Regions from separate parts of the Paenibacillus algicola genome, predicted to be linked through region 1. Evidence: a T-box and tRNA genes for the amino acid it is inferred to sense, from the RefSeq annotation. Region 1 holds a T-box; the other holds one or more tRNA genes.
What was found. A T-box is a leader RNA that pairs with one kind of tRNA and senses whether it is charged. The one in region 1 lies ahead of tyrS (tyrosine--tRNA ligase), so its partner is inferred to be a tRNA-Tyr.
Positions count from the first base shown of each region.

Region 2: it encodes a tRNA-Tyr, which carries the amino acid that the T-box ahead of tyrS (tyrosine--tRNA ligase) is inferred to sense. The anticodon was not compared.

Region 1 is NZ_CP040396.1:1,787,065-1,802,884, forward strand. It holds gene ccpA (catabolite control protein A) at 1-707, shown strand, start outside; gene E6C60_RS08015 (5'-methylthioadenosine/adenosylhomocysteine nucleosidase) at 805-1,518, shown strand; gene E6C60_RS08020 (GNAT family N-acetyltransferase) at 1,604-2,236, opposite strand; gene acsA (acetate--CoA ligase) at 2,515-4,239, shown strand; gene E6C60_RS08030 (transglycosylase domain-containing protein) at 4,428-7,544, opposite strand; T-box leader at 7,689-7,945, shown strand; gene tyrS (tyrosine--tRNA ligase) at 8,001-9,254, shown strand; gene rpsD (30S ribosomal protein S4) at 9,395-9,994, opposite strand; gene E6C60_RS08045 (sensor domain-containing diguanylate cyclase) at 10,509-12,503, shown strand; gene E6C60_RS08050 (hypothetical protein) at 12,765-13,607, shown strand; gene E6C60_RS08055 (aminopeptidase) at 13,734-14,849, shown strand; gene E6C60_RS08060 (HPr family phosphocarrier protein) at 14,942-15,190, shown strand; gene E6C60_RS08065 (Fpa/YlaN family protein) at 15,347-15,634, shown strand; gene E6C60_RS08070 (Asp23/Gls24 family envelope stress response protein) at 15,806-15,820, shown strand, end outside.
Region 2 is NZ_CP040396.1:137,887-153,706, reverse strand. It holds gene hisB (imidazoleglycerol-phosphate dehydratase HisB) at 1-580, opposite strand, end outside; gene hisD (histidinol dehydrogenase) at 577-1,881, opposite strand; gene hisG (ATP phosphoribosyltransferase) at 1,927-2,565, opposite strand; gene E6C60_RS00760 (ATP phosphoribosyltransferase regulatory subunit) at 2,595-3,794, opposite strand; gene ltrA (group II intron reverse transcriptase/maturase) at 4,149-5,339, opposite strand; gene E6C60_RS00750 (acyltransferase) at 6,017-7,243, opposite strand; gene E6C60_RS00745 (acyltransferase) at 7,453-7,959, opposite strand; gene ppaX (pyrophosphatase PpaX) at 8,027-8,674, opposite strand; gene lgt (prolipoprotein diacylglyceryl transferase) at 8,699-9,766, opposite strand; gene hprK (HPr(Ser) kinase/phosphatase) at 9,779-10,717, opposite strand; gene E6C60_RS00725 (ABC transporter ATP-binding protein) at 11,101-12,225, opposite strand; gene E6C60_RS00720 (PucR family transcriptional regulator) at 12,332-13,498, opposite strand; tRNA gene E6C60_RS00715 (tRNA-Lys) at 13,594-13,666, opposite strand; tRNA gene E6C60_RS00710 (tRNA-Tyr) at 13,674-13,759, opposite strand; tRNA gene E6C60_RS00705 (tRNA-Phe) at 13,772-13,844, opposite strand; tRNA gene E6C60_RS00700 (tRNA-Asp) at 13,875-13,951, opposite strand; tRNA gene E6C60_RS00695 (tRNA-Thr) at 13,962-14,037, opposite strand; tRNA gene E6C60_RS00690 (tRNA-Val) at 14,053-14,128, opposite strand; tRNA gene E6C60_RS00685 (tRNA-Met) at 14,138-14,214, opposite strand; tRNA gene E6C60_RS00680 (tRNA-Ser) at 14,244-14,335, opposite strand; rRNA gene E6C60_RS00675 (23S ribosomal RNA) at 14,416-15,820, opposite strand, start outside.

The DNA of each region.
Region 1 (15,820 bases):
AAGAGAAGGAAATCCGTGTTATTAATACACTGCTGGAGAAGCAGGTGGATGGACTGCTCTTCATGGGCGGAACGGTTACAGATGAGCATATCCAGGCGTTCCAGACCTCTGCTGTTCCCATCGTGCTCTGCGCAACCAGTGACGAGAAGGGCTCGTATCCTTCGGTTGATATCGATCATGAGCAGGCGGCCTTTGATGCGGTCAGCACACTGATTCGTCATGGTCATCGCGAGGTTGCAATGATCAGCGGTACCTTGCAGGATCCGGCGAACGGCTATGCCCGCTTCCAGGGATATAAGAAGGCGCTTGAGGCAGCTGGTATCGAGTATCAGGAGGACCTGGTACGAATCGGCAATTACCGGTATGAGTCCGGTGTGGAAGCCATGAAGTATTTCCTGGGCTTGAAGAAGAAGCCAACTGCGATCTTCGCTGCTACAGACGAGATGGGCATTGGTGCGATCCACAGCATCCAGGATGAAGGGCTCAAGGTACCGGATGACTTCTCGATTATGAGCGTAGACAACATTCGAATGGCCTCCATGGTTCGTCCTCAGCTGACCACAGTGGCTCAGCCGATGTACGACCTGGGCGCGGTAGCTATGCGGCTGCTGACGAAGCTGATGAAGAAGGAGAATGTAGAGAATCCGCGCGTCATTTTGCCGCATGAGACGATTCTGCGTTTGTCCGTGAGTCACGTGAACGACTAAGACTAAGCATGAAGTGCAATCAATATAGCGAGAGAGCCCCTTTCCGGGGCTTTTTCGATTGGATAACTATAATTCGTTGTGAAGGAGCTGTAAGTAGATGAAGAGCCATACAGTCGGCCTGATTGGCGCGATGGATGAAGAGATTGAATTGCTGCTTAATGAGATGGAGTGCAGTCAGAGAGTTGTGAAGGCAGGAATTACATATGTGAAGGGTGCTTTACAGGGGAAAGAGGTCGTGGTCTGCAAATCCGGCGTCGGTAAAGTCAATGCTGCGATTACGACCCAGGTGCTGATTGACAGCTTCGGGGTCTCTCAGATCCTCTTTACAGGCGTGGCCGGAGCCCTGGACCCGGAGCTTAATATTGGCGATATCGTTATTTCTTCCTCCTGCATGCAGCATGATATGGATGTGACACCGCTAGGCTTCCAGAGAGGAGTCATCCCGTATCAGGAGGTTTCTGATTTTCCAGCAGACAAGGAGCTGGTGTCCTTGGCAGAGGCCGCGTGCCAGACGCTGGAGGATGTCAGCTACAAGATTGGCCGCGTGCTCTCGGGGGATCAGTTCATTGCAAGCCGAGAGACGGTTGAGCTGCTCTATGGCGAGCTTCAGGGCGCTTGCGCAGAGATGGAAGGCTCGGCTGTGGCCCAGGCCTGTTATATGAACGGGGTGCCGTTTGTTGTGATTCGCTCCATGTCGGATAAGGCAGATGGCTCGGCCCATGTGAATTTTGCCGAATTTACAGTGGCTTCCTCCCGGCGTTCTCACAGGATTGTGAGCCGCATGCTGAGTCAGCTGGGTACGGTGCAGTAAACATACAAGACGCTATGAAAAAGCCTCCTTCGCCCAGGTACATTCGGGTCGAGGAGGCTTTATGATGTTTGTGGGGGATCAAGCTTCAATACATAATGCGCTGCTGAAAACGAATGCGGTCAAACTGCTCCTTCGACGAGAGTGGAACCTTGCTGCCAATGCGAACCATGAGACAATTAGCCGGATGGGAGCAAATTTCGGGATCGTCAGTGGCATACCACTCCATATCAACCACCTTCATGAGGCGCTCCATCATTTTGCGGTAATCCCAGACGTTCAGTCCGCTGCCCTGCAGGTCCCAGTGCCAATAGTATTCCGTCGTAAACACTATATAGGCTTCCAGCTGGCCGTCCTCGAAGGCGGTCTTGATCAGGTGCTGGCCGAGACCCAGGCTGCGGTAATCATCCGCCACCTCGATGGCTCCTAATTCTATCAGATCTTCCATATTGCCTTGTGACCAGCGTTCCAGCTCGTCCGGATAGTGGAAGGTTACATATCCTACAATGGTATCGTTATCAATAGCTGCAATAATCCGGCCTTCGGGAAGTCCGGCGATCTCAATCAGCGCTTCATGCTGATCGGCAGGGCGGCGGAAGGCATCCAGGTGAGGATGCATGCTCAAATCGGCCAGAGCCTGTGCAGGAATCGGACCCTCCACCTTTATACGGCGATCTTCCGGATACAAGAGATGAGACTTGAACAGCTTGGGATGCTCCATCTAGTACGCTCCTTTCGGGTACCTACCCTACTTATAGCAAAAAAATAAAAAAATGAAAAGCAATGACACGAAAACGACAGGTATGATATAATTTTCCTCGACATAAAACCTTCACAAATAAACATATTGACTTCCACGGCAGTTCTAATCAAGCCATGGGTACGGAAATGATGCTGTTCAATGCTTTGTGTAATCCGCGCTTGCTTGGTGTTTTGTAAGCGCTGTCCACTTGAAAGTAAGTCATTGCTATTATGATTTAACGATGAGGAGGATGCAACATGAATCACACGCACAAGGAAGTACTAGCTAGTGAGGTTACCCATTCCAATCTGAGTCACTATGAACAGGCTGTAGAGCGATTTTCGTGGAAAGAAATTGAGAGCCATTTCACCTGGTATGATACCGGGAAGGTGAACATGGCTTATGAAGCCATAGACCGCCATGTAGCAGAAGGCCTTGGGGACAAAACTGCGCTCCTGTACAGCGATAGCAGCAGAGAAGAAGCCGTCACCTTCGCACAGATGAAGGAGCAATCCGACAAGTTCGGCAATGTGCTGCGTAAATACGGTATTGGCAAGGGAGACCGCGTGTTTATTTTTATGCCGCGCAGTCCGGAGCTTTATGTTAGTCTGCTGGGCACGCTGAAGGTAGGGGCTGTGGTAGGTCCGCTGTTTGAGGCCTTTATGGAGACCGCTGTCAAGGACCGCCTGGAGGACAGTGGAGCGGTTGCGTTGATCACAACACCAGCCTTGCTGCCACGAGTCAAGCGGGAGGAGCTGCCGCTGCTCAAGCATCTGATTCTGGTGGGAGAGGACATTCCAGAGGGTGAAGGGCTGCTAAACTATCAGAAGGAGATGGAGCAGGCCTCAACCGACCTTCAGATTGAATGGCTGGATCGGGAAGACGGCATGATTATGCATTATACCTCCGGCTCAACGGGCAAGCCGAAGGGAGTATATCACGTACAGAATGCTATGATTCAGCATTATTATACCGGCAAGGTTGTTCTGGATCTGCGGGAGGATGATGTGTACTGGTGCACCGCTGACCCTGGATGGGTTACAGGCACTTCTTACGGGATTTTTGCACCTTGGTTAAATGGCGTGACCAATGTGATCCGCGGCGGACGCTTCAGTCCCCAGGATTGGTACAACACCTTGGCTAAGAACAAGGTAACGGTATGGTACAGTGCACCGACGGCCTTCCGAATGCTGATGGGAGCCGGCTCAGATATGATCAGCGAATATGACCTGAGTCATCTGCGCCATGTCTTGTCGGTGGGAGAGCCGCTCAATCCGGAGGTTGTCCGCTGGGGACATAAGGCGTATGGACAGCGGATTCACGATACCTGGTGGATGACCGAGACCGGTGGGCAGCTCATTTGCAATTATCCGGGGATGGCCATTAAGCCTGGCTCTATGGGACGTCCGATTCCAGGTGTCAAGGCTGCGATACTGGATGATCAGGGCCGGGAGGTTCCGCCGAACACGATGGGCAATCTGGCCATTCAGACTCCTTGGCCATCTATGATGCGGCAGATCTGGAACAATCCGGCGAAGTATGAGGAGTATTTCCGAATCCCGGGTTGGTACATTTCCGGAGATTCGGCGTATATGGATGAAGAGGGCTACTTCTGGTTTCAAGGCCGGATTGATGATGTTATTAACTCGTCCGGAGAACGCATTGGTCCCTTTGAAGTGGAGAGCAAGCTGGTAGAGCACCCGGCGGTGGCCGAGGCCGGCGTCATCGGGAAGCCGGATGTGACCCGGGGCGAGATTATTAAAGCGTTCATCTCGCTGCGTGAAGGCTATGAGCCATCCCAGGAGCTCAAGGATGACATTTATCGCTTCGTCAAGGAAGGGCTGTCGGCACATGCTGCACCGAGAGAGATCGAATTCAAGGATAAGCTGCCGAAGACCCGTTCCGGCAAGATTATGCGGCGGGTATTGAAGGCATGGGAGCTGGATCTCCCGACCGGCGATCTGTCCACGATCGAAGATTAATGTACAGACTAGCAAGAGAGTAGTAATACTATAACAGGCATGGCAGTGCTCGGGAGGGTGATCCCGGTGCTGAAGAAAGCGCAAATAGACCAAAATAAAGACATGGCGGTGCTGGGCTAACCTCCCAGACTCTACCATGTCTTTATGTTATGGCTTCATAATTTCACTCACTCAAGGGAGTTTCCTCATTAAGGCTTCTCGAACTTAACTGTCGCAGAAGCTGAGGATTCTCCCTGTTCATTGATGGCGGTCACCCGGAAGGTACCGTTGATCGGTTCATCGACACGCAGTGTAAATTCCGTGCCTTGGCTTGAGCCAATCATCTGGAAGACGCCATTGCTATTCGGGCTGAAATATACCTGATAACGCTGCACCTGTTCATCAGCCGGGTTCGCCGCCCAGGTGGCTCTGAAGCCGTTAGACGTCGCTTGAACGGACAGTTTTCTTGGCTCAGAAGGTATCGAGGAAGGGCCCTGAGGCTCCTGAGGACCCTCAGGCTCCTCGGTCACGCCATCCTCCGGAGCGCTGTTATCATAGTCTGGATTCTGAGGCTGCTGCGGCGGATCCGGAGTGACCGGTTCCGGAGCCGGTGGTGTGTATGATGGACCGACGGCATCACTTGGAACCGACGTTCTGCCTGCTACATCCACTGCAACAACATAGTACTGAACGTTCGATCCGGACGAGGACACGATATAATTCGGTCCGTCACTAGACACAACCTGACCGGTCTGTAGAAAAGCACCTCCGTTAGAAGAACGGTACAGCCGATACCCGACTACGTCCGGTGATCCGCTTGGTGTAAAGCTAATCACAGCCTGGCCGTTGCTTGTAGAATATCGAGCATTCTTCGCCGGAGTTGGCGCGCTGCCGTCATCTACCCGAGGATCCACCTTGGTCGGCATATCCTTGCTTGCATCCTCCGGAATGTAATAGGATAATGGCGGATGATCGCCAGTCATGACCTCCAAGGCGTTCTCCAGCTCCTGAACCAGCTCGCTGATCGGCTTCTCGCGCCGGATGACGGTACGGGTGCTAAGGAAATCGTCAGGTGTTCCTTCTCTGGCGATATAATTGGCGCCCCGGTAGGTGATGAATTTAGCTTGCTCCACAGCATCATCCTGCTCTTTCGGCACAAACTTGGCATTGAACAGATCCGTGACATAGCGGTCGGTCAGAGCCGAAGGAAGCTTGCCGCTGTAGAAAGACACGGTCTGGGTAACAATGCCCTCCGGCTGCTTGAATTCCTTGTTCTCAAACAGCTTCGGTTTAAGATTGATGCTCTCATTCATAATTTGGGACCAGATATTTTGAGCATGAGTCCGCTGCGGTTGGTCCAATGTATTCACCTGCAGATCATAGCCAACCCATACGCCGACTGTAATGTCGGGCGAGAAGCCAACGAACCAGCTGTCGGCATAGTTTTGGCTAGAGCCCGTTTTGCCGGCAATGGGAATACTGTTGAAATGCTTGTAATTTTTAAGAACCGTACTGCCAGACCCTTCAGTAATGACCGTTCGCATCATATCTGTCATAAGATAGGCGGTCTGCTCTGAATATACCTTCACGGGCTTCACTTCGTGCTGATATACAATATTGCCGCGGGAATCCAGGATCTTGCTGATCATGTAGGCATCGTTGAATTTTCCCTGATTGCCGATCGAGCTGTAGGCATTCGTCAGTTCTTCTACCGTTACACCATACTGCAGCCCGCCGAGTACTCCGGTAGCCGCGGCGTTATCTTTGTCAGTCAGTGTCGTAATACCGAGCTTTTTCGCAAAGTCCCATGCCTTATCAATTCCAATGGCTTCATTAAAAAGCTTCAGCGCCACAGTATTGGTGGAGTCATTGAGGGCTTCGCGTGCAGTCATCAGTCCTTTATATTTATCATATACGTTCATCGGAATATGAAAGCCCTTGCTGCCATCCTTCAGGATAATCGGAGAGTCATCCACTATGCTAGCGGGCTGAACTTGACCGGATTCCAGAGCCGGCAAATACGCCGCAATCGGCTTCATGGCGGAGCCGGGCTGCCGCCGCATTTGTGTGGCCAGATTCGTCTGCTCCGTTTGAAAATCACGGCCTTCAATCATGCTGAGGATGGCGCCCGTATCATTGTCGATAACCATAGCCGCAGTCAACTCCTGACCCTTCTCCTCATCGTCCGGATAGAAGTTGTCATCGTTATCCGCGATCTTCCGCAGGGCTCCGTACAGGGTGCGGTCAATGGTCGTATAGACACGGTAGCCGCCCGTGCTGAGCTGCTCCCGGGCTTCGTCCATCATCTGATTCAGCTGATCTGAGCTGACCTGGCTGAGATCAACATCGGGGTAGTTCATGCTCATGATGACATCGGATGCCTTGCGCTCAACCTCCATCATCAGATAAGGATAGGTGACATAAGCCTTCTGCAGCCGGGGAGCAAGCGAGGCTTTAATATCAAACTGCTGTGCTTCCTCGTATTGCTGCGCTGTAATGACGCCCTCCTCCAGCATACGCTCCAGCACCAGCCCCTGACGCTTCAGGGCGCGGTTAAAGGCGTCCTCATTAAACTGCCCGGTTCCATCGAAAGCGGAATAGGCGGACGGGAGCTGGGGCAGACCGGCCAAATAGGCAGCCTGAGCGATATTCAGCTTGCTGAGATCATTCATGTTAAAAATCCCTTTTGCTGCTGCCTTGATTCCGAACACATTATAGCCGTTCGAGCCGTTGCCGTACGGAACCTTGTTCAAATAAGCCGTAATAATTTCGTTCTTGGTCATATACCGCTCCAGGCGCAAGGCAAGCAAAATTTCCTTAACCTTCCGGTTGGCGGTGCGGTCCCTGCTCAAGAATACCTGTCTGGCCAGCTGCTGCGTGAGCGTGCTGCCTCCGGTCTGCACCGGCTCATTCAGCAGGCGCTGCTTTACCGCGCGGGTCGTACCTTTCAGGTCCACACCTTCATGGGTGAAGAAGCGGTTGTCTTCTATAGCTACTACGGCATCAATCACAATTTGCGGTATTTCTTCAAACTCCACCGGCCGCCGGTCTTCTTCAGTCCGAAGCTGGCCAATGGGTGAGCCGTCTCCAAAATAGGCGAAGCCGGTGATGGCGTTGAGTCCCATTTGCTGCTCAATCAGGTCCCGGGATCTGACAGGATCATCCTTGACAATGGAGGTTACGTAGCCGAACACAGCCCCTCCCGCAAACAGCATGCCCATGAGACCTACGACAAAAAGCCAGCCGATCACGCTCCCGATTCTGCGTCCAATGGATCGTTTGGGAGGACGATCTTTCTCAGGCTTCTGTTTTTTCTCCTCAACCATGAATGTTTACTCCTCCTTTTAACGCACCTATTATAGCATAAATTGCAGGATTTGAATCATGCAGGCTGGAACCTGTCGATTTGGTCATGAAAAGTTTGACTTGCATTGACGGCTTATGCTATAAATATGGCTAAGTTCATATCAATAAAAGCTTCGAAGGACCCCAGTAGAAGGGCGAATGAGATCTCCCAGAGATCCGGTGGTTGGTGCGAACCGGAAGAATCGTCCCCTTTGAATTACTGTCCAGAGCTGTCCGGAGGAACGTGATCCACTTCAGAGTGTCACCAGTAGTCCGGTACCGGGTATTGTATTCCGTTATGTTAATGAAGTGAAAGCCCCTGCCTCATGCGGCGCGGGTTTTAATTAGGGTGGTAACGCGAGTGCTCCTTCTCGTCCCTTGGGATGAGAAGGAGCTTTTTTGCGTCTAAATACAGGAAGGATGTGCACGAAGTGGCTATGAAATGGGAAGAGCTAACAGAGGTTCAGCAGCAGGAGGTAGAGCGTCAGCTGGATGTCATCGCAAGGGGAGCCGTTGAAATTGTCCCTGAGGAGGACATGAGACAAAAGGTGATGAGATCCGTCGTCAGCAACGAGCCGCTGCGGATCAAGCTGGGTATGGATCCATCGGCGCCGGATCTGCATCTTGGACATACGGTCGTTCTGCAGAAGCTGCGCCAGTTCCAGGAGCTGGGGCATGAGGTGCAGCTGATCATCGGTGATTTTACCGGCCGGATCGGTGACCCTACCGGTAAATCGGAAACCCGGAAGCAGCTGACGGAGGAGGATGTGATCCGGAATGCTGAGACGTATCAGAAGCAAATCTACAAGGTGCTGCTGCCGGAGCTTACCAAGGTATACTTTAACTCTCACTGGCTGGGACGCATGTCGTTCGGGGATGTCGTTGAGCTATCCTCCAAGGTCACGGTTGCGCGCATGCTGGAGCGGGATGATTTTGAGAAAAGATATCATAGTGGACAGCCGATCAGCATTCATGAATTTTTCTACCCGCTCATGCAGGGCATGGATTCGGTAGAGCTGAAAAGTGATGTGGAGCTTGGCGGCACGGACCAGAAATTCAATCTGTTGATGGGCAGAACATTGCAGAAGGAGTATGGCGTGGAGCAGCAGGCGATTGTGACGCTTCCGCTGATTGAAGGGCTGGACGGCGTTCAGAAGATGAGCAAGAGCCTGGGCAACTACATCGGTATTGATGAAGAGCCTAATGAAATGTATGGCAAATCCATGTCGATTCCGGATGAGCTGATGCTGAAATACTATAGTCTGGCGACAGATATCAGCAATGAAGAGCTGACCGCATTGACTGAAGGATTGGAGAAGGGAACTGTGCATCCGAGAGATGGGAAGATGCAGCTTGGTCATACCTTTGTACGGATGTACCATGGTCAGGACGCGGCGGATGCTGCGCAGCAGCATTTCGTGACCGTGTTCCAGCAGCGCGCCCTGCCGGAGGACATCGAGGAGTTTGCGATTCCGTCCGAGGAGCTCGTGGACGGAGAAATTCGGCTAATCCGGCTGCTGACCTTAGTAGGGTTTGCAGCATCGAATGGAGAAGCCAAGCGCAGCATTCAGCAAGGCGCAGTTAAATGGAACGAAGAGAAGCAAAGTGACTTTAACGGAAGCATCAAGCCGGCAGATGGAGATATTCTTCAAGTGGGTAAGCGCAAATTTGCGAAGTTAAAGCTTTCTTAATACAGAAAGACAGAAAGACAGAGCAGCAGGCCGGCAGACGAAGCTGAACATCACCTTCAACCTGCCGGCCTTTCTGCATACAGAGCGAGGCATATGTTATAAAAAAAATCCCCCGGTGTTTCCACCTGGGGATTCTTATATTAGCGGTTGTAGAATTCGACGATTTGCTTCTCATCGATGTCCTGGGACAGCTCGGAGCGCTCTGGCAGACGGATGTACTTGCCTTCCATTGCGTTCTCATCAAACTCCAGGTAAGCTGGCAGATGCACACGGTTAGCCATTGCATCCTTGATTGCGGACAAGCCGCGGCTTTTCTCACGAAGGCCGATCACGTCGCCAGTGGAAACGGAGTAGGAAGCGATGTCCACTTTCTTGCCGTTTACAGTAACATGACCATGAGCAACCAGCTGACGAGCACCTGCACGGGAATTGCTCAGACCCAAACGGTATACGAGGTTGTCCAGACGGCTCTCGAGCAGGAACATGAAGTTCTCACCGGCAATACCTTTCATGTGCTGTGCTTTGTCAAACAGTGTGCGGAATTGCTTCTCGCCCAAGCCGTACATGTGACGAAGCTTTTGCTTTTCTTGAAGCTGCATACCGTAGTTGCTCATCTTTCTCCGTTGGTTAGGACCATGCTGACCCGGAGGGAAAGGACGCTTCAATTCTTTGCCAGTACCGCTGAGGGAAATACCCACGCGACGGCTCAATTTAAATTTAGGACCGGTGTAACGTGCCATGTAATATAGACTCCTTTGTAATTAGGTTTCATTTAGGGCTCTATTTGCGCCGTATTTGTTCATCGCTGTCTATATTGACAGATCTGACAGGAAAGTTCAGCCGCTGTCCCGTCAGCAACAAATTCGTGAGGGTGACACAATCATCCGCCCAAATTCAAATGAATGCATTGCATTCTTTTTCAACAATAAATATTATATGAAATAGGGGTGTAAAGTCAAGAATAACGTAACCCGGAACTTTGTCTAATTTTGTCGATAGGACTACAGACCTAAAAAACATGTATGAAATAACTAAAATGTAATGCAATACTAGGTAAAAAAGAGTAATATAATATTGTTATACGAGAACTTTGTTCAAATAATCAAATTACATAAGAAGGCGCCTGTATTGCTTGCTTATCGCTACGAACTGGAAATGAATGGATAGGCATGCAGGGGTGATTGCACGTTTTATTTCATGAAGCACATGTGGGTCTTTAGGCAGACCTTATAATGGTGCAAAGGAGCGCCCGATATGTCAGAAGAACAACGGAAGGCATCTTCAGCCTCCTGCGGGACGACTGCTCTGCCAGACGGGGCAGCATCCTGCGGGCTGATCAGCAGAAGTGCCGGAACCAGGCATCACGATCTGGATATTACGATCTATGACCAGCCGTATCTTCAACCGATTATGGAGGAGAGCTTTCTGGAATGGAAGAGCGAAGCCTCCAGCCTGCTGTCGCAAGTCGGTGGAGAATGGGCAGTGCTGAATTCCGAGGGCGTCTGGCTTGCGGGGGATTCTGCCTTGCAGGACTATTTCCTGGCCGGCGATGACGAGACTCTGCAGAGAGTGCTGCGTACCGGGCAGCCGGCGGCGGCGGTTAGTGACGCCGTGATGGGCGGCAGAACGGTATGTGCTGTTCCGCTTCAGTCCAGGACACGGGGCGAGCTGTTCGGAGCTCTGGTGAGAGTGTCGCTGGAGGACAAGCTGGATGAGCGCGTTCTGGTGCTCACGGAGGCGGCTGGACTCCTTTTGCGTTCCTGTTTTTACCGGGGATTTCAATCCATCTTTGTCAACGATTTGGAGAAGGTATACGTTCAGGCCGCTAAGGAGGCCCGCCAACGCTCCATTTTGTTTCAATATATCAAGAGGATGCATTCACGCATCGATGTGGACAAGGTGCTGACAGAGGTAATGGAGAGCATTCTCGGTCTTTATCCGGAGGTAGGTCTGGAGCTGTTTATGTCTCAGGACCACGAGAGCAACCATCCATTAGTGAAGCCGCTGCTGCTGCATCACTGGCAGGAAGAGATTTATGTAAGGACCTTTATGGAAGGCACCGTCACAACGCTGCACCGGGGCTCAGGAGAAGAAGCCCGCGTAGAGATCGGTGTTCCGGTCGGCGGGAAGCAGGGGGTTTACGGTGTGCTTCATTTGAAGGCGACGGGGCCGCTTATGGAGGAGCTGGATGTAGAGCTGCTGGAAATGATGGCGGATGCCGCGGGCACGGCTTTTGAGAACGCCAAGCTGTATGAGCAGTCCAACGTTATGATACACGAGCTGCGGATGATTAACGAGCTGACCCAGCGGCTTAGCAAAAGCCTGCACCTGGCCGATATTTACCAGTTTGCCAATCAGGAGCTGCGAAAGATTCTGGGTGCGCACTATTGCTGCATTCTCGTGATGAATGAGGAACTGGGCGCACTGGAGGTGGCCTCCTGTAATGCCCCATGGCTGGCCAAGGAAGTGTTCCCGAAGGAATACGGCATCGGCGGGCATGTCTACCAGAGTAAGGAGCCGTTCATTCTGGCGGATTATGCGGCGGAGCGTCCGGCGGAGTCGAAGCTGATGGAGACGACCGGGTCCAGCTCCATGATCGCAACCCCGTTGATGGTCAACGGGGGGATCCGCGGGGTTATCCTGATGTCGCACCGGAAGAAGCACTATTTCTCTTACGATAACTACCGGCTGCTCCAAACGCTCTCCAGCCATATCGGTCTGGCTGTAGGAAACGCCTCGCTGCATGCCGAGGTACGGAGGATGGCGAACCGGGATATGCTGACTGAGCTGTATGCTCGCCATTATCTGGATGAAGCCATCCAGAAATGCCAAAGCCGCGATTTCTGCGGGTCCCTGATTCTGGTGGATATTGACCATTTCAAGCGGGTGAATGACACCTTCGGCCATCAGAAGGGCGATAAGATTCTCAAGCAGGTCAGCAATGTCATTAAATCCTCGATTCGCCAAAGCGATATAGCTGCCAGATGGGGCGGCGAAGAGCTGGCGGTGTACCTCCCAGGTCTGGGCATTGACCAGGCGTTTCAAGTGGGGGAACGTATCCGCCAGCGCGTGGAGCAGGAAACGGATCCTTTGGTAACGGTATCCTGCGGGATTTCGGAGTGGAACTGGACACAGGAGCGGATCAGCGTAGAATCCCTCTTTTACCGGGCTGACATGGCGCTCTATCAAGCCAAGAACAGCGGCCGGAACCAGATTATGATCGAAGAGACCGAATCGTCCGGAGATTAATGAATCTAATCTTAATCGGGAGGGGCTGTCCCCAAGTAGATCATTCTATTTGAAGCATAGCCTCGATCACATGAAAAGAACGTGTACAAAGAGAAATAACCAGCCAAGGAGGTTACACTTGGCTGGTTATTTCTCTTTGTTGACTTCATGCCGCCTGCTCTGGCAGGTTAGGGCAAGGAGCGGCTGCACGATGAATTGCATAAAGAAGGAAGAGGCAACACAGCCTATGAATCATACATCATCTTGAAAAAGGACTGATTCATGATGAAGATTCACCGTATCGGCCTCTTGATTAGCCTGCTTCTGTTTCTAGGCAGCAGCCTGAGTCTGCATGGCTGTACCCCTCAAGGCTCTGACCCGGAGGGGCTGCTGCAAACGACGCTGGCGGGCTTGGCGGGATTGGAGCAGCTTCACTTTGAAGGCCGGAGCGCCGTTCAGAGCCTGGATACCGGCGTGTACAGCGCTGAGCTTCATTATACGGGAGAGCTGAGGAGCCATACGCTGCTCAGTATGACAGTAAACAAGGGACGCGACAAGAAACGTCCTCGGCGTTTTGCGCAGTCAGGCGATCCCGCAGACGGGTTTCAGGCCAAGCTGGAGTACAAGAGCGGCACGTGGAAGGCGCTGCAGGAAGGATATGCTGACAGCACATGGCTGAGTGGCTACAACCCGCTGCAGGAGCTGAGCTGGATCGGCAGCGCCGACAAGCATGTGTCTGAGGAGCTGGGAGCGGCGCGAGGGACGCGGGTGCTGCGGGTAGAGTTGGACCCCCAAGCAGCATATACCCGCTGCCGAGAGCTCTTGCAGCAGCAGATGGAGCAGTTGAAGAATGAGCTGGAAGAGCCGGCCGGTGAGCTGTATACCGGGGACGAGGCTGGCCGGAAGAAGCTGCTGGGCATCTGGGAGAAGGAGCGCCGGATGCTGGAGGCGCTGCTGGACCAAAGCACAGTAAATTCGGTTTACTATGTGACGGTGCGAAATTCGACGGGACTGCCCGTCAAGCTCCTGTCAGAGCGGCGAGTGACCTATCAGGATCAAGCAGGACGGAAACATGATGAAATGCTGAGGTCTGAGGTGAGCTTCTCTTTTACAGCAGTCCGCTAAATATATTTCAGGCAAGCGGCTGACGGAGCAGAAGGAACGTGATACAATAACAAAATGATTGAACATTGTTCAATATAATTTGAACAAGACGATGCGTAGCTACTTACACCTTAGGAGGAATCAAGCATGCGTGATCCAAGAATTCAGAAACTAGCAGAAAATCTGGTGGGCTATTCGGTCGATATGCAGCCCGGGGAAAATGTACTGATTGAGATGATTGGCTCGGAGCGGGATCTGCTCAATGCGATTGTCGAAGAGGTAGGCCGCAAAGGAGGACGTCCTTTCGTACAGCTGACAGACAAAACGGTACAGCGGGCTATGCTGAAGCATGCCACCAAGGAGCAGCTGTCGATCTGGTCCGAGCTTGACCTTGCCCGGATGAAGCAGATGGACTGCTATATCGGGATCCGTGCCGGCGAGAATGTCAACGACCTTGCGGATGTGCCTGAGCAGAATATGAAGCTCTATAACTCCATTTACTCCCACCCCGTACATAGCGAAGAGCGTGTCAAGCGGACGAAGTGGGTGGTGCTGCGCTATCCGAACGCGAGCATGGCTCAGCTTGCCAATACAAGTACGGAAGCGTTTGAGGACTTTTACTTTGATGTGTGCAACCTGGACTATTCCAAAATGGACCGTGCCCAGGACCCGCTCGCTGAGCTTATGCGCCGGACGGACAAGGTGCGTATTACCGGACCGGGAACAGATATTTCCTTCTCGATCAAAAATATCGGTGCAGAGAAATGCTCCGGCCAGAAGAACATTCCGGACGGCGAGGTGTACACATCGCCGGTTCGTGATTCCGTGAATGGAACGATTGCATACAATACGCCAACGCTGTATAACGGAGTCACCTTTGAGAATATCACCTTCCGTTTTGAGCAAGGGAAGATTGTAGAGGCTACCGGCAGCGATACGGCGCGCTTGAACGAGATTCTGGACAGCGATGAAGGCGCACGCTACATCGGGGAATTCGCGATCGGCTTTAACCCGTATATTTTGCATCCGATGAAGGATATTTTGTTTGATGAAAAAATTGCCGGCAGCCTGCACTTCACGCCAGGTCAAGCCTACGAGGTGACCGATAACGGCAACCGCTCGTCCATCCACTGGGATCTGGTGCTGATCCAGCGTCCGGAGTATGGCGGCGGAGAAATTTACTTCGACGATGTCTTGATCCGGAAAGACGGCTTGTTTGTAATTCCGGAGCTGGAGAGCCTGAATCCCGAAAATCTAAAATAGCATAAAATGGGTTGCAAAAGAAAACGGATTCAATGTATCATGAAGAAGCAATAAATCCATTGATTCCACCCTATAGATATGGAGGGATTCCTATGTCCAATAACAACAATGCAAGCGTTGTCGAAATTGCTCAAACCGCAGGTCAATTTTCTTCATCCATTGTTCTGCAGACCGAGAATAAGTACATTGACGTCAAGAGCATTTTGGGGTTATTTACGACATTGGTCAGTCACAAGAGCTACGAGCTTCATGTTCATGGCTCGGATGCCGAAGAAGCGAAGCAAGCAATGATTGATGTGTTTACCAAGCATGGGCTGAATGTTACCGTAGTGGCTGACTAAGCTCCGGCGAAAAGACATCCTTCCTGGATTCCAGGAGGGATGTTTTTTTTGTGAAGTGTGCCTGTTCTGAAGGAACTGGTCCTTGTATTGTCAAGACTTTTCGTCTAATATTAGGGATAGTACCGAGCTGTGATTTTGACATAGGGGGGACAAATCATGACTTCATCGGATTTACAGGAACAGCTGAATCTTAAAGCGATCAGTCTTCTTCATGAAGATGCGGATAAAATTCAAAAGCTCATTGAAGTGCAGATGGAGAATCTGGCAACCCGTTATTGCCCTCTCTATGAGGAAGTGCTGGATACCCAGATGTACGGATTCTCGAAAGAGGTTGATTTTGCGGTCAGAGCAGGCCTATTGCCGGAAGTAACAGGCAAGCAGCTGATCAGCAAGCTCGAGCGCAATCTGGCTCTTCTCTATGAAGCCTTGAATCAAGCTGAATAGCCTGTCCTCGTGACAGGCGATACATAGAAGCGCATGCTCGGGAAGGAGACCGGCATGCGTTTTTTTGCGCTTGATGACTGGGCGTTGATCATATATTTTCCAGGTTAGATTTGCTTTTTAGGCCTGTTAGGATTTACAATAACGAATAATGAGGTGAAGGGGGATTTTGGCATGGCTGAACAGCTT
Region 2 (15,820 bases), 1.6 Mb from region 1:
GCACGCCCGTAACGCGGGGATCAATACTCGTTGCCTCATCCAGAGCGCGTCCCAGTGCTTTAAACACCGCTTCAATCATGTGATGCGTATTGTGTCCGTAATGCACGATGACATGCAGGGTAATGCGCGCCTCCAGAGCCAGCTTCCACAAAAATTCATGCACCATCTGCGTATCAAAAGAGCCGACCTGCTGAGTCGGATATTCCGCACGGTACTCGAAATGAGGCCGGTTGCTAATATCAATGACGACCTGAGCGAGAGACTCGTCCATGGGAACAAAGACGCTGGCATAGCGCTTGATGCCCTTTTTATCACCGAGCGCCTCCCGCAGCACCTGACCCAGACAAATCCCGATATCCTCTACAGTATGGTGATCATCAATCTCGATGTCGCCCTTCGCATTCACGCTGAGGTCAAAGTGTCCGTGCTTCGTGAACAGATCCAGCATATGATTCAAGAACGGCACATCGGTCTCCAGCTGTGACACCCCGGTACCATCCACATTGAATTTCAAGGAAATATCGGTCTCATTCGTTTTGCGGCTGACGCTTGACGTCCGCCCGTTAGCTTCAAAGCTCACTTTGAATTCCCCCCTGTTTGTGATTCCTGCTCCAGCCGGATTTCGATCGCTCGGGCATGACCCTCCAGCCCTTCCCGGCGTGCCAGCTCCATGATGGTCTCGCCGTCGCGGAGCAGTGCTTCCTTACTATAGTAAATCATGCTGGATTTCTTAATGAAATCGTCCAGATCGACCGGCGAGGAGAAGCGTGCCGTCCCGTTGGTCGGAATGATATGATTGGGACCGGCAAAATAATCTCCGACCGGCTCTGAGCTGTACGGACCGAGGAAGATGGCACCTGCATTTTCAATCCGGCCCAGGATGCCCATCGGGTCCTCTGTCATAATTTCAAGATGCTCCGGTGCCAGCTTGTTCACGATCGAGATGGCCTCGTCCATGGAGCGAGCCACAATAGCCGCCCCGTAGCTGTCAACCGATGCCCGGGCAATATCGCGGCGCGGCAGCAGCTCCAGCTGGCGTTCTACTTCTGCGCTGACGGCTTTTGCGAGGGCTGGTGACGTCGTCACCAGCACCGCCGAAGCCATTTCATCGTGCTCAGCCTGGGAGAGCAGGTCCGCTGCCGCATACGCTGCCTCAGCACTGTCATCGGCCAGAACGACGATCTCACTCGGGCCGGCAATGCTGTCAATGTTTACAGCACCGTACACCTCGCGCTTCGCCAGCGCCACATAAATGTTGCCGGGCCCGCAAATTTTATCGACAGGAGCAATCGACGCGGTTCCGTAAGCCAGCGCGGCAATCGCCTGAGCGCCGCCCACCCGGTAGATCTCGGTCACACCAGCCTCCGCTGCTGCCACCAGGATGTACGGATTGATACCTTCCGTGCCTCCCGTTGCCGGAGGGGTGACCATCACAATTTCGGGCACCCCGGCTACCTGCGCCGGAATGACGTTCATCAGCACCGAGGAGGGGTAGGCTGCTTTCCCGCCGGGCACATATACACCGACTCGCTGCAGGGGCCGAATAATCTGGCCCAGGATGCTTCCATCCGGCTGCACATCCATCCACGAGCTGCGCTTCTGCTTCTGATGATAGCTGCGAATCCGTTCTGCTGCCGAACGGATTGCGGTCACGAACGACTCCTCCACCTCGTCATACGCAGCCATCAGCTCGCTGTGCTGTACCCGCAGGCCGCTTGCTGTCAGCTTCGTGTTGTCGAACTGCTCCGTATACCGCAGCAGGGCGGCATCACCTTCGCGGCGAACGTTCCGGACAATCTCCTTGACGGCCTCATTCTGCTCGGGTGTACCGTAGTCACTTTCCCGCTTTAAATCAAACTCCTCTGCCGGCACTATTCTCATTCCTGATTCCTCCCCGCCTGCTTCCTATTGAATTATGCTGCCGATCTATTTGTCTGTATTTGCAAAAATAACGCTCTGAAGCCGGTCGCACAGCTCCTGAATTTCCCGATTCTTCATCCGGTAGCTGACCCGGTTGGCAACGAGCCGGCTTGTAATTTCGAACATGCTCGTCATCTCAACCAACCCGTTCTCCCGCAGCGTCTGACCGGTTTCAACCATATCGACGATGCGATCGGCCAGGCCAATCAAAGGGGCAAGCTCAATCGATCCGTTCAGCTTGACGACCTCTACCTGCTGTCCCTGCTCCCGGAAGTAACGGGAGGCTGTGTTGGGATACTTCGTCGCCACGCGCTGCCGGATGCCCGGCGTCCAGTCTGGCAGGCCAATGACCGACATGCGGCAGCGGGCAATGCCGAGATCAAGAAGCTCATATACATCCTTGTCTTCCTCAATCAGCACGTCCTTGCCGACAATACCGATATCCGCCACGCCGTACTCGACATACGTCGGAACATCGACAGGCTTGGCCAATATAAATTCCATTCCCGCCTCCGGCAGCGGGATCACAAGCTTGCGCGTTTCATCCACGTCAAGGGGAATCGGCAGCCCGGCCTCGCGAAACAGGGCTGAGGCTTTCTTGTATATCCGTCCCTTGGGCATAGCTACTTTTAAGGTTTCTGCCATGTGAGGCACCTCCTGTCTAGGATTGAGATCTATTGTAAGGTAATAATTTCGTCATAGCCTTGATGCAGCAGGCTGGCACCAGGAACATCATTCCGTGCATCCTGCAAGCTTCCATGCTCGCCATCCCCCATCATGGAGGTAATTACGATCCGGCCGCTTTCCCGGAGGGCACTGGCCTTGGCCAAGCCTTCCTTGCGATGCTGCAGCGTGTACTGAATCAGCACCGGCTTCACGGCTTCGCTGTCCTCTGCATCCACACCATCCAGAATCCGGTTCGTCTTCAAAGCAAAGCCCGTGGCCGGCACGCTTCTGCCGAATTGCTGCAGCAGCTTGTTATAGCGTCCGCCGCTGGCTACAGGAGAACCGATCTCGGCCGCATAGCCTTCAAAGGTCATACCCGTATAGTAAGAGAAGTCACCAATCATGGTCAGGTCAATCAGCACATGACTAGAAGCATTGTAAGCCTCCAGCACCTCCCACACCTTGCATAGATGCTCGATCGAGGCCCGGGCCAGCGGGTTCAGGCTCAGCTCTCTCGCTTCCGTGCATACCTCCCGGCCGCCGCGTAGACGGAGAATGCCCTCAAGCTTCGCTGCCTCCTGCGGGGGCAGCTGCAGAGCTTGAATAGTGCTGCGGTAGCCGACATAATCCCGGTTCAGCAGATCACGCTTCAGGCTCTCCTGATCGCCCGGACGGTCCGGCAGCACCTCTTCCAGCAGTCCGTTGAGGAAGCCCATATGACCCATAGCCATTTTGAACGTCTTCACGCCTGCCGCCCGAAGGCTCTCAATCGCAAGCGCCACCACCTCGGCATCCGCCTCCGGAGAGTCGTCTCCCACAAGCTCCACGCCAGTCTGGTAAAATTCAGCCTCCCGTCCCGCTTCCTCTTCAATCGCCCGAAACACATTGGCATGGTAGGACAAGCGAATCGGCAGAGCTTCTTCCTTTAATAGAGATGATACAACCCGGGCAATAGGGGCCGTCATATCGGAACGCAGCACCATTGTCGTGCCCCGGTTATTGAGCAGCTTGAACAGCTTCTGGTCAGAGGTGGAACTCGACACACCCACCGTATCATAAAATTCAATCGTCGGGGTCATGATTTGCCGATAACCCCAGCGCTCCATGCATTGCAGCACCCGGGATTCAATCTGGCGCAGCCGGGATACCGCATGGGGGAGATAGTCCCGCACACCGGCGGGTTTTTCAAAACCTTTCGGTTTAGACATGGCGTAGTCACCTCGAATTCTATTTTTAAACGATCAAGTCCGGTATTACCCTCTAAAAAATAACACCCGACTCTTTATTATGGTAAAGTGCTACCTTGCTAATAAAGTAAAGAATAATGGCTATAGTATCATATCCCTGCCTACGCCGTCAATTCACCTTACTGACCTCAAGCGTATCGGTATCATCTACAGCCCGTACTCTGTATTATAACCTGTATGACCCTCTGCTTTCACGTTAAATCATCATTCCTTCTCTAGAGTAAAGGGCAGACATCTCTGCCCCTCCTCATCAAACCGTACGTGAGGTTTTCCCTCATACGGCTTTCCGATGTTCGTCATTCATGTGCATGCAGATCACAAGAGCGTTTTAAGTCCACATTGTGAGGACAGTGCTTTCACTTCGCGTAATGAGCTCATCCATCGCGTGCGTTGACGTTTCTTGGCAACCCATTTGGCTAGTCGCTGGAGGATGTACCAGTCCAGTTTCGCCATCTTCTTTTGGCTGTAAGCTGTGTAGTAGTAGTTGCGCCACCCCTGTATTTTAGGGTTTAAGTATTCCAGGTGGTCCTGAAAGGTCTTGTGACGCATATTTGGAGGAGCCAGTCGCTCTTTTACGACCTCTCTGATTCGTTCCTCCGCCTTGCGGCACAGCCACTGCTGGGTCGTATAATATATTTTGCCTTGAGATGTCTCCGCTTTCGTCTTTCGATGGTGCATGCCTAGAAAATCAAAGCCTTCTTCTCCTGTCCATAGTCCAACGATGCGTGTCTTGGTTGGATGTAACGTTAGCTCTAGGCGGTCCATAATAACTCTAATGAGTTCGTACGCCCGATCTGCATCCTTCTTTGTTTTGCAGATGACCACCAGATCGTCCGCGTAACGTGTGAGTTCCCCCATTTTTCTGCCATGCCGTTCCCACAGGAGATCAAAGTAATTCAGGTAGATATTCGCCAGCAGTGGTGAAATGACCCCACCTTGTGGTGTACCCAAATCTGAGCGTCTGACATTGCCTTCCTCCATGACACCCGCACTTAGCCACTTCCTCAACAGCTTCAGAATTCGTCTATCGCTGATTCGCATTTCTACCAGCTTAATGAGTTTCTCCTGATTGATGTTGTCGAAGTAGCCTTGGATGTCGACGTCGACCACCCAATTTCCTTTGCGGTTACATGCTTTCCGAATGCGATCTAACGCTTGCTTTGCACTTCGTTTTGGCCTGAATCCGAATGATGTTTCCTGAAAATCCGCCTCGAAGATCGGTTCCATGACGAGTTTCGCTGCCATCTGGATGACGCGGTCTCTCACCGTGGGAATGCCCAGCGGTCGCTTTTTGCCATCTTTCTTTGGAATGTAGTGGCGCCTTACAGGTTGTGGATGATAATTGCCTTCCTTAAGAAGACGTTGACATTCGTGTACAAAGAGCACCTCTCCTTGTTTCTCGATGTCTGCCAGTGTCTCTCCGTCTATTCCTGCCGAGCCCTTATTAGCTCGTACTCTTCGCCATGCTTCCCAAAGAATGTCCAGCCGGTAGATTTTGTCGTACAACGCGTGAAACCTTCGCTTCTTGCTTTCCTTGGCCGCATTGACCTAATTTCTCTTGGAGTTGTTGAACGTTTTCCTTTGGTGTTGTTAGCCGTTTGGCATTCACTGACTCGTACCTCCTTATGAAACTTGAACAAAGCAGGGCTCCTTCCCTCCTACAGGTTGTGTTGTCCTGCATTCTTCGGTACTATGAGCCCCTCGGACTCCCTTCCTGCAGACGGTTCACTTCACCTTTTAGGCTTATAGAGCGTCTCTTTACGGTTTCAAAAAAAAAAAAACGTGCAGGGGAGGGCCTCCCCAGTTCACTGCATCCTCTTTCATACCATGCCGATCCCCATACGCCGGAGGATTCTTCACTGCTGATCCAAGTTCTAAACAGCTTCCGTGGCCTTCGTCCAATGCAGCGAGACTCGGCATCCTCTCTTCCCTCTTGCGAGGCCTTTTTGACGACGCGGCAGAATTCACTTTATGTTACGGCCTGGTACGTTGCTCGCCCCATCTCTGACGGGTGCTTTCGTCAATACGCTTCTACTTACAGATTTCGCCATAAGCAGGTATCCTAGCTACACAGGGGCTTGGTCCCTCCTGTGACCGGATTTTCACCGGCTAGAGAATGCGTGCTTAGCTGGGCACGCCAGCACAAAAAAGCCGCCCGCGCTTCTCGCGGACAGCTATACCAGCTACCAATCGACCGACCGGCTCCTTCCTCCAGCGCGAACGTCCCGTTTGGGATTTCCTTTTGGAGGAGAGGGCATCTTGCTCTTGAGGGATTTGGGCACACTGCCTAGCAGCATCCAGGCCCCCGGCATGTATTTCATGATGGTCTGCACCACGATTGCGCTGATTACCAGTGCCGTAACCATTCCCCCATACACCCAGATCAGATAATCATCCGTGACCGGATTCAAATTGAAATCATACAGCCGATAAAAAGCCAGCCAGAGCGGATGCACTAAATAGATGGCAAAAGAAAGCTCTCCAATCCGGATCAGCATAGATTTCATCATGCTCCAGTCGCTGTTAAACAGCCAATTGGTGAGCTGCATCAGCACCAGCGCCGAGAACATCGTATGCATGTTCCACAGTCCCTCATACCACAACGAATCATGCCAATTGCTGTACAGGCGCGCCTCATACCAGATCAGAACATGCGACAGCCCCATTGCCAGCCAGCCGACCCACAGGATGAAGGTACCCTTTCTCTGCCGCGGGGTCTGATCTTTCCAGCTGGAGCTCAGCCAGGCCTTAAAGGTATCATAATGGATCGCCAGGTACGCTCCCAGTACATAATAGGCCATATAAGAGATCGCAAGGCTGCCTTTATCCACAAACTTCAAATCGTACTTATTCCAGAGAATGAATCCCCACTGCAGCAGCAATCCGATCGGGACCGCCCAGCGCACCAGAAATTTGGAGGATTTGAACAGCAGCAGGAACAGCGGAAACAGAATATAGAACTGCAAGCTGATAAAAACAAAGTATAAATGCGTATAATTTTTACCGGTAATCAGCCGATGCCAGAAATCAGCCCATAATGCTGATCCGTCCAGCGGACCGGAGAGCATTCCATTTTGATAGAGCCGTATTCCAAAATATCCGATCGAAATGAGCAAATACGGAAGCAGGATGAACAGCAGCCGTCTTTTGTAGAAGTTAAGAATCAGTCCTTTGGTCAGCGGCCGGTCATAATAATTGTAGAACAGCACAAAGCTGCTCAAAAAAATAAAAGAAGGCGTCCCGTACTTAAAAAAGATATTGATAAAATTGATCATAAAGTAGAATCGGGAGTCTACAGCTTCGACGGTGGCAAACGAGGTGGCATGGACATGCAATACACCTAAAATAGCCATGGCGCGGTAGATGTCCAGCTGCGGCAGCCTCTCCCTTGAGTTGATGGTGGCTTCCATTGCTTTTCACTCCCTTTTAAATTTGCAGCACATGAATCATTAAACCATTCACTCTTATACCTACTCTTCCAACCCTAAACCTTCTTCCTAAAAAAAGAAAAGCCCCTCACGGCGCATCTCGTGGGAGCTACTAGCTTACATTTACTTTTGCGTCCTTACTAATTTTACTACAAGTCCACAAAGATTGGAACTTCATCGCGGTAACGTACTCATGCATTCTCTTCTTCTGGCTTAGAAGGCTTTAGCTCCCGAAGCGGATTTCCGCCGACAAAAGCGCCCGGCGCTACATCCTTATGCACGACAGCACCCGCGGCTACCACAGCGCCATCTCCGATTGTGACGCCCGGCAGAATCGTGACATTGGCACCGATCAGCACATTGTCCCCGATCACCACATCCCCCAGCCGATATTCCTTGATCAGGTATTCATGAGCCAGGATGGTGCTGTTATATCCAATGACTGAATTTTCGCCAATCGTGATCCGTTCGGGAAAGAATACATCCACCATCACCATCAGTCCAAACGCCGTATGACTCCCTACTCTCATTCCCAGCGTGCGCCGGTAAATCCAGTTCTTGAGCGGAAGCACCGGGCAGTAGCGCGCCAACTGAATACAAATAAAGTTTTTGACCCCTTTCCAGGGGCTCACGGTTCGATAAATATGCCAAAGTGCATTATAGCCTTCTACGGGATAGCGTGTTACGTTCCTGCCCATTCTTAACGGCTCCATTTCTTTTGCTGGATCTGAACTGCTGGCTCTTGGTGCTTCAAATTCATTTAAGCTATTCTTGCCCCGGCTCTAGCAGGCGATACAGATCACGCATATCCTGCAAAATATAATCGGCTCCACATGACCGCAGCATTTCCGGCCCCTTCAATGACCAGGCGACCCCTGCTGCAAGTGCTCCTGCCGCCTTGGCCGACTGCATATCCACCGCACTGTCGCCCACCATCAGGGTCGTTGCCGGGTTAGCACCCAGAAGCTCGATCGCCTTTTGCACCGGCTCCGGATGGGGCTTCGGATGCTCTACATCATTGACCGTCACCACGGCATCCATGTAGGGAGCCAGCTTGAATTTGTCCAGCGTCATCAGCGTCGACGGCCGGATCTTCGTCGTTACGACGCCCATGCGAAGGCCTTGTCCTTGAATCCATTCCACCACTTCATTGACGTAGGGAAAGGTTTTGACCATTTGATCATGATGCTGTTTATTGTACGCGCGGTATAAGGGAACCAGCTCCTCGACGTCCTCTAGGCCAGAGAAGGTCTGAAGCTGATACTCCAGTGTAGTCCCCATGTGGGGAATGATCTGTTCTCGTGTAAGCGGTCCATCGGGATTGCGCTGAAATACATGCATAAATGAAGCAATAATCAAGTCATTGGTATCTATAATCGTGCCATCCAGATCAAAAAGTACAGTTTCAATCATTTACGTTACTCCTTGTGCGAGCTTTTACTTTTCTTTATCGTCTGGCGAGTCCACTACAGAATCCGTCTGCCGCGCTTGGGGCTTCGGCGTCTCCGGCGTTGACGTGGATCGCTGTTCTGAGAGCTCCTCCTTGCGGCGGGAACGGTTCAGATCCGCTTCCGGCGTAGGTGCTCCGGCATTTTTGGTGCTTACAATCGGGTCCATATATCTTGCGCTCGCTTTTCCCGTAGTCCGGCGGATCACAATCAGTGCAACTGCGGCGATAATAATCAGCAGAGCCAGCAGCTGGGAAATCCGAACGTTTCCGTATACAGGATCCAGATAGCCCTGTTCAAAGCCCATCCAGGTCATCGGGCTCCACAGACTGTTCAGGAAGGAAGCCAGGCCCGCCGAGCCTTGAAACGCCAAGCTGTCAGTACGCAGCGCTTCAATAAAGAAGCGTCCGATGGAATACCAGATGAAATAGCTGATAAACAGCTCGCCCGCACGCAGAAACTTTTGTCTTCGAAGCACCAGCAGCAGCGCGATGCCCACGAAATTCCACAGCGATTCATAAAGGAACGTAGGGTGATGGAATACGCCTTTTACGTTCATTTGATCGATAATAAAATCAGGCAAGTGCAGTGTGTTTCGTAAAAAAGACTCTTCCACCGGTCCGCCATAGGCTTCCTGGTTCACAAAGTTACCCCAACGGCCAATAGCTTGCCCGATTAACAGCGATGGTGCACAAACATCGGCAATTCGCCAGAAGGAGTAGCCCTGTCTGCGAACATAAATGACAGCACAAATAATAGCCCCGATCAGGGCGCCGTAGATGGCAATACCACCCTCCCAAATTTTGAAGGCATCCCAAATATTATCTTTGTAATCCTCCCATTTGAAGGCGACATAATAAATTCGGGCCGCTACAATTGCAGACGGTACCCCGAGCAGCAGGAGGTCCATGAAGAATTCCTGCGGTATGCCGAAGCGCTTCCCTTCTCTGATCGCAAGCAGTAAGCCTGCCAATGCGCCCAGACCCAAAATGATTCCGTACCAATGCACCGGCAGCGAGCCTATTTGAAATGCAATCGGATTGATGAGCAGAGACATCCCCAATTCCCCCTAGTCCATATCGTCCATATCCTCGGCAATGGTTGCCGTTAATTTGTTCGTGAATTGCAGCGCCGCATTTAAACCCATCTGCTTCAGTCGATAATTCATAGCCGCAACCTCGATAATGACCGCCAGGTTTCGGCCTGGTCGGACGGGTATGGTAACGAGGGGAATGTCGGTATCAATAATTCGTGTCGTTTCCTCATCCAGCCCCAGACGATCATATTGCTTATCCTGCTGCCAGGCTTCCAGTCGAACCACAAGTGTAATCCGCTTGTTATTGCGTACCGCACCCGCACCGAACAAGGTCATGACGTTAATAATGCCAACGCCCCGAATTTCCAGAAGATGCCGGATCAGCTCCGGTGCAGTACCGTGAAGCTGGTAGTCCGAGGTCTGCCGGATTTCCACCGCATCATCGGCAATTAAACGATGTCCGCGCTTGACAAGCTCCAGCGCCGTCTCACTTTTACCGATCCCGCTGGATCCTGTAATCAACATGCCAACGCCATAGACGTCACATAATACACCATGAATCGTTGTCGTCGGTGCCAGCTTGCGTTCTAAGAAACCGGTAATCCGGCTCGTTAACGTGGTGGTCGCCATGCTGCTGCGAAGCACCGGCATGCCCTTGGCATTGCTGACCTCGATCAGCTCCTCCGGAACCTCCAGGGAACGTGTCACAATAATACAAGGTGTTTCATCCGTACATAAACGTGACATACGGTCTTTGCGCTCCTCCGGCTCCAGCATGGCATAGAATGCCAGCTCTGTCCGTCCCAGAAGCTGAACCCGTTCGATGGGATGGTATTCGAAATATCCGGCCATCTCCAGTCCCGGACGATTCAAGTCGTCGGTTGTGATTGGCCGTTTCAGCCCCGCTTCACCAGAAATAACCTCCAGCTGGAATTGCTGCACCAGCTCGGATACCCGCACTTTCTTGGCCATGGTCGTACCCCTTTTCGTAGCTATATGAAGTGAACTCTTAGGTTCTCATTCTTGCTCTCGGGCGTGCTTGCGTATCTGCTCTTGCTACCGCACGTAATATTGCTCCCGGACCTACTCTTATACATGCCTTGCTCCTGCTCGTGTTCTTGCAATCAGTCGTGCTTGCGTGCTTGCGTACTTGCTCTTGCTACCGCACGAGCCCGTCCTGCTATGGATTCCCAGGTCATACTTCTTGATCATCTTAACAGGAATCAGGTGTCTAATGCAATGTTCTCAGCCGGGATCGCTCGGACCTGAACCTGCAGCAAAGCAATCCAGCGTGCCTGTCTTTATAAAGTAAAAAAACCGCCCAGCAGGGCGGTTTCTATAGATATGCTGGAATCTTAATCTGCCAGCAATACGTTCAATTCGGATTCTCTGTCAAAGAGATGAACTTTGTTCATGTCTACTGCCAGCTTTACATTGTCGCCTTCACGAGTGGTGGAACGTCCATCCACACGGCCGATTACGGTATCGTTGCCCAGTCCGCTCAGGTACAAGAGCATTTCGTGACCCAGGTTCTCGGTTACGTCAACCTTGGCATTAAATACAGTGTTCGGGGAAGCTTCCAGGAATACTGGCTCTTCGTGAATGTCTTCCGGACGAACGCCCATGATTACTTCCTTACCGATCATGGATTTGTTCTTCAGCAGCTGTGCTTTACCCCCAGGAACCTGAACGCTCAGGCCTTCGGAAGTGAAGAATACGCCGCCGTTTTGCTCGGAAAGCTTACCGGAAATAAAGTTCATTGTCGGGGAACCGATAAAGCCTGCTACGAACATGTTTACAGGCTGGTTGTACAGCTCTTCCGGGGAAGCCGCCTGCTGGATGATACCGTCCTTCATAACGACGATCCGGTCACCCATCGTCATCGCTTCGATCTGGTCATGCGTTACATAGATACAAGTGGTTTCAAGACGCTTAACCAGCTTTGTGATCTCAGCACGCATCTGACCGCGCAGCTTCGCGTCCAAGTTGGAAAGTGGTTCGTCCATCAGGAACACTTGCGGATCACGGACGATCGCACGACCCAAGGCCACACGCTGACGCTGACCACCGGAGAGTGCCTTCGGTTTACGGTCCAGCAAATGCTCGATGTCGAGAATCTTCGCTGCTTCACGTACACGCTTGTCAATTTCATCCTTCTTTACTTTACGGAGCTTCAAGCCAAAGGCCATGTTCTGATACACATTCATGTGCGGGTACAAAGCGTAGGATTGGAATACCATCGCGATGTCACGGTCTTTCGGTGCTACGTCGTTAACGACGCGGTCGCCGATGTACAGTTTACCCTCGGAGATTTCTTCAAGTCCTGCGATCATACGCAGTGTAGTGGATTTACCACAACCGGACGGACCTACCAGAACCAAAAATTCTTTATCCTTAATATCAAGGTTAACGTCAATTACCGTTGCCTTATCGGAACCTGCATATTTTTTGTAAATGTGCTCTAAGCGTACACCTGCCATGCTGATTGCCCCCTTGTTCATATTATGAAATGAAATCGGATACATTGAATATCTTTATATTACATGACCGCGTGGTTGCTGGCTATGCACAATCTGCACAAAAATTTTAGGCTCTTTTCGTTAATTTGTACAATAGGAGTGTAAGCTTCACCAATACTGCGTCATTAAAGCTGCGAACGTCCAGTCCGGTTTCCTGTTTTATCTTGTCCAGTCTATATAAGAGGGTGTTGCGGTGGATATATAAATGCTTCGCTGTTTCACTAACATTACAGTCCAGATCAAAAAAAGACTCCAAGGTAGACAGTGTCTCCGGATCATGAAACAACTCTGTACAGCCTTCGGCATACTGCTGAAGATACAGCGCACGCTGCTCCTGCGGAATGTGAAACAGCAATCGTTCCAGGTGCAGGCTGCCCGATAGATGTATATGCTCCTTAACCTGAAAAATTCTTCCCAAGTGCATCGTCTGCTTCAATAGGTTCACAGCATCAGGGAGGCCATGCAGGGCATCCGCTTCCGGAATACTGCTGACATAAAAATCACCCACCCACTCGGTAGAAATCAGCTCATGCAATCCCACACAAAAAGAGTACAGAGCATCTTCATGTCCTCGCTCCTGGCCCTTCTCATCCAACAGATCATCCATATCATCCTTAATGCTCTGTAGAAGCTCCTGCTTCGCAAGAATCAGCCACTCTGCCTCGTGCAGCGGAATCAGTGCAACCTCGCCATTAAAATAGCTGCGAAGCAGTCTAGACAGAACCTTATATTGAATGTCTATGGCATGATCACTCTCATTAATGATGAGAAAGGGGATCATGTCTTTCGTCAATACACCATCTAAACCGAAGTTCTCTGGAAGGTCCGCATTCAACTGATCTGCCTCTAAGCTCTGTACAACCCATTGACCTAATTGTCGGAGTTGCCTCTCGTCCTCTTGCTTGGACCCTGTTTTAGGGTTCATGTTGTTTTCTTTGCTTCTTAAGGAATGCAGCCACAGCTGGATTAAGACAATTTCTGAATCTGTCACATCTTCGGCATGAAATGCCAGCACCTGATTGGTCTGCTCATGCTCCAGCGGTATCCATATTTGATCTTCAGCTTTATGGTAGAAATACGGTGAACCGTTGCGATCTACCTTTTCAGACTTACTTACTTCTTCATCCGATATGAGTCTCGAGGTTACACTTATATTTAATGCTTGTTTTAAGAGCTGAACGATTTGTTTGATCTCCGCCATGATGACTCCCACCACTTTGTCGTTTTTTATCATTGTAGCACATCCTATCCGATCAACGACAATGCTTACATGATGGATTTCCTAATAAAATACAAAAAAGCCGTCAATTAAAATTGACGACTTTCGGATGAGCCATGAAGGACTCGAACCTTCGACACCCTGATTAAAAGTCAGGTGCTCTACCAACTGAGCTAATGGCTCATATAACTGGTGGAGGATGATGGATTCGAACCACCGAACTCGTACGAGAACAGATTTACAGTCTGCTGCGTTTGGCCACTTCGCTAATCCTCCAAAAACAAAAGGTGGCTCGGGACGGAATCGAACCGCCGACACGAGGATTTTCAGTCCTCTGCTCTACCGACTGAGCTACCGAGCCATACATGAAATTTAAGGTGAAAAATATAAATGGCGGAACTGACGGGATTCGAACCCGCGGTCTCCTGCGTGACAGGCAGGCATGTTAGGCCTCTACACCACAGTTCCGCATTTATAATGGTGCCGGCGAGAGGACTTGAACCCCCAACCTACTGATTACAAGTCAGTTGCTCTACCAATTGAGCTACACCGGCATATGAAAAATTACATGGTGGAGGCTGAGGGGATCGAACCCCCGACCCTCTGCTTGTAAGGCAGATGCTCTCCCAGCTGAGCTAAGCCTCCAGGTATGTATGGTAGCGGCGGAGGGGATCGAACCCCCGACCTCACGGGTATGAACCGTACGCTCTAGCCAGCTGAGCTACACCGCCATACTAATATTTGCATTCAGGTATATGAATGGCGGAGAGAGAGGGATTCGAACCCTCGCACCGCTTACGCAGTCTAACCCCTTAGCAGAGGGTCCCCTTATAGCCACTTGGGTATCTCTCCATCATAACCTTATGCAGTTACAGAGATTGACTCCCTGAAAACTAGATACGAAACGAATGTGCGTTATTAGATTAATCTTGTAGGATAAGCCCTCGACCGATTAGTATTGGTCAGCTCCATGCATTGCTGCACTTCCACCTCCAACCTATCTACCTCGTGGTCTTCAAGGGGTCTTACATACTGGGAAATCTCATCTTGAGGGGGGCTTCACGCTTAGATGCTTTCAGCGCTTATCCCTTCCGTACGTAGCTACCCAGCCATGCTCCTGGCGGAACAACTGGTGCACCAGCGGTACGTCCATCCCGGTCCTCTCGTACTAAGGACAGCTCCTCTCAAATTTCCTACGCCCACGACAGATAGGGACCGAACTGTCTCACGACGTTCTGAACCCAGCTCGCGTACCGCTTTAATGGGCGAACAGCCCAACCCTTGGGACCTACTTCAGCCCCAGGATGCGATGAGCCGACATCGAGGTGCCAAACCTCCCCGTCGATGTGGACTCTTGGGGGAGATAAGCCTGTTATCCCCAGGGTAGCTTTTATCCGTTGAGCGATGGCCCTTCCATGCGGTACCACCGGATCACTAAGCCCGACTTTCGTCCCTGCTCGACTTGTAGGTCTCGCAGTCAAGCTCCCTTATGCCTTTGCACTCTTCGAATGATTTCCAACCATTCTGAGGGAACCTTGGGGCGCCTCCGTTACTCTTTAGGAGGCGACCGCCCCAGTCAAACTGCCCGCCTGACACTGTCCTCGTACCGGATCACGGTACCAAGTTAGAACCTAGATACGATCAGGGTGGTATCCCAACGGCGCCTCCACAGAAGCTGGCGCTCCTGCTTCAACGGCTCCCACCTATCCTGTACAGATCGTACCCAAATCCAATATCAAGCTGCAGTAAAGCTCCATGGGGTCTTTCCGTCTTGTCGCGGGTAACCTGCATCTTCACAGGTATTAAAATTTCACCGGATCTCTCGTTGAGACAGCGCCCAAGTCGTTACGCCATTCGTGCGGGTCAGAATTTACCTGACAAGGAATTTCGCTACCTTAGGACCGTTATAGTTACGGCCGCCGTTTACTGGGGCTTCGGTTCACAGCTTCGGATTGCTCCTAACCGCTCCCCTTAACCTTCCAGCACCGGGCAGGCGTCAGCCCGTATACTTCGCCTTACGGCTTCGCACAGACCTGTGTTTTTGCTAAACAGTCGCTTGGGCCTTTTCACTGCGGCCCCCTCGTGCTATTCACACTACCGGGGCACCCCTTCTCCCGAAGTTACGGGGTCATTTTGCCGAGTTCCTTAACGAGAGTTCTTCCGCGCGCCTTAGAATTCTCTTCTCGCCTACCTGTGTCGGTTTGCGGTACGGGCACCTTCACCTGACTAGAGGCTTTTCTTGGCAGTGTGAGATCATGACCTTCGCTACTGTAATTTTCGCTCCCCATCACAGCCCAGCCTTATGAGTGTGCGGATTTGCCTACACACCAGCCTCAC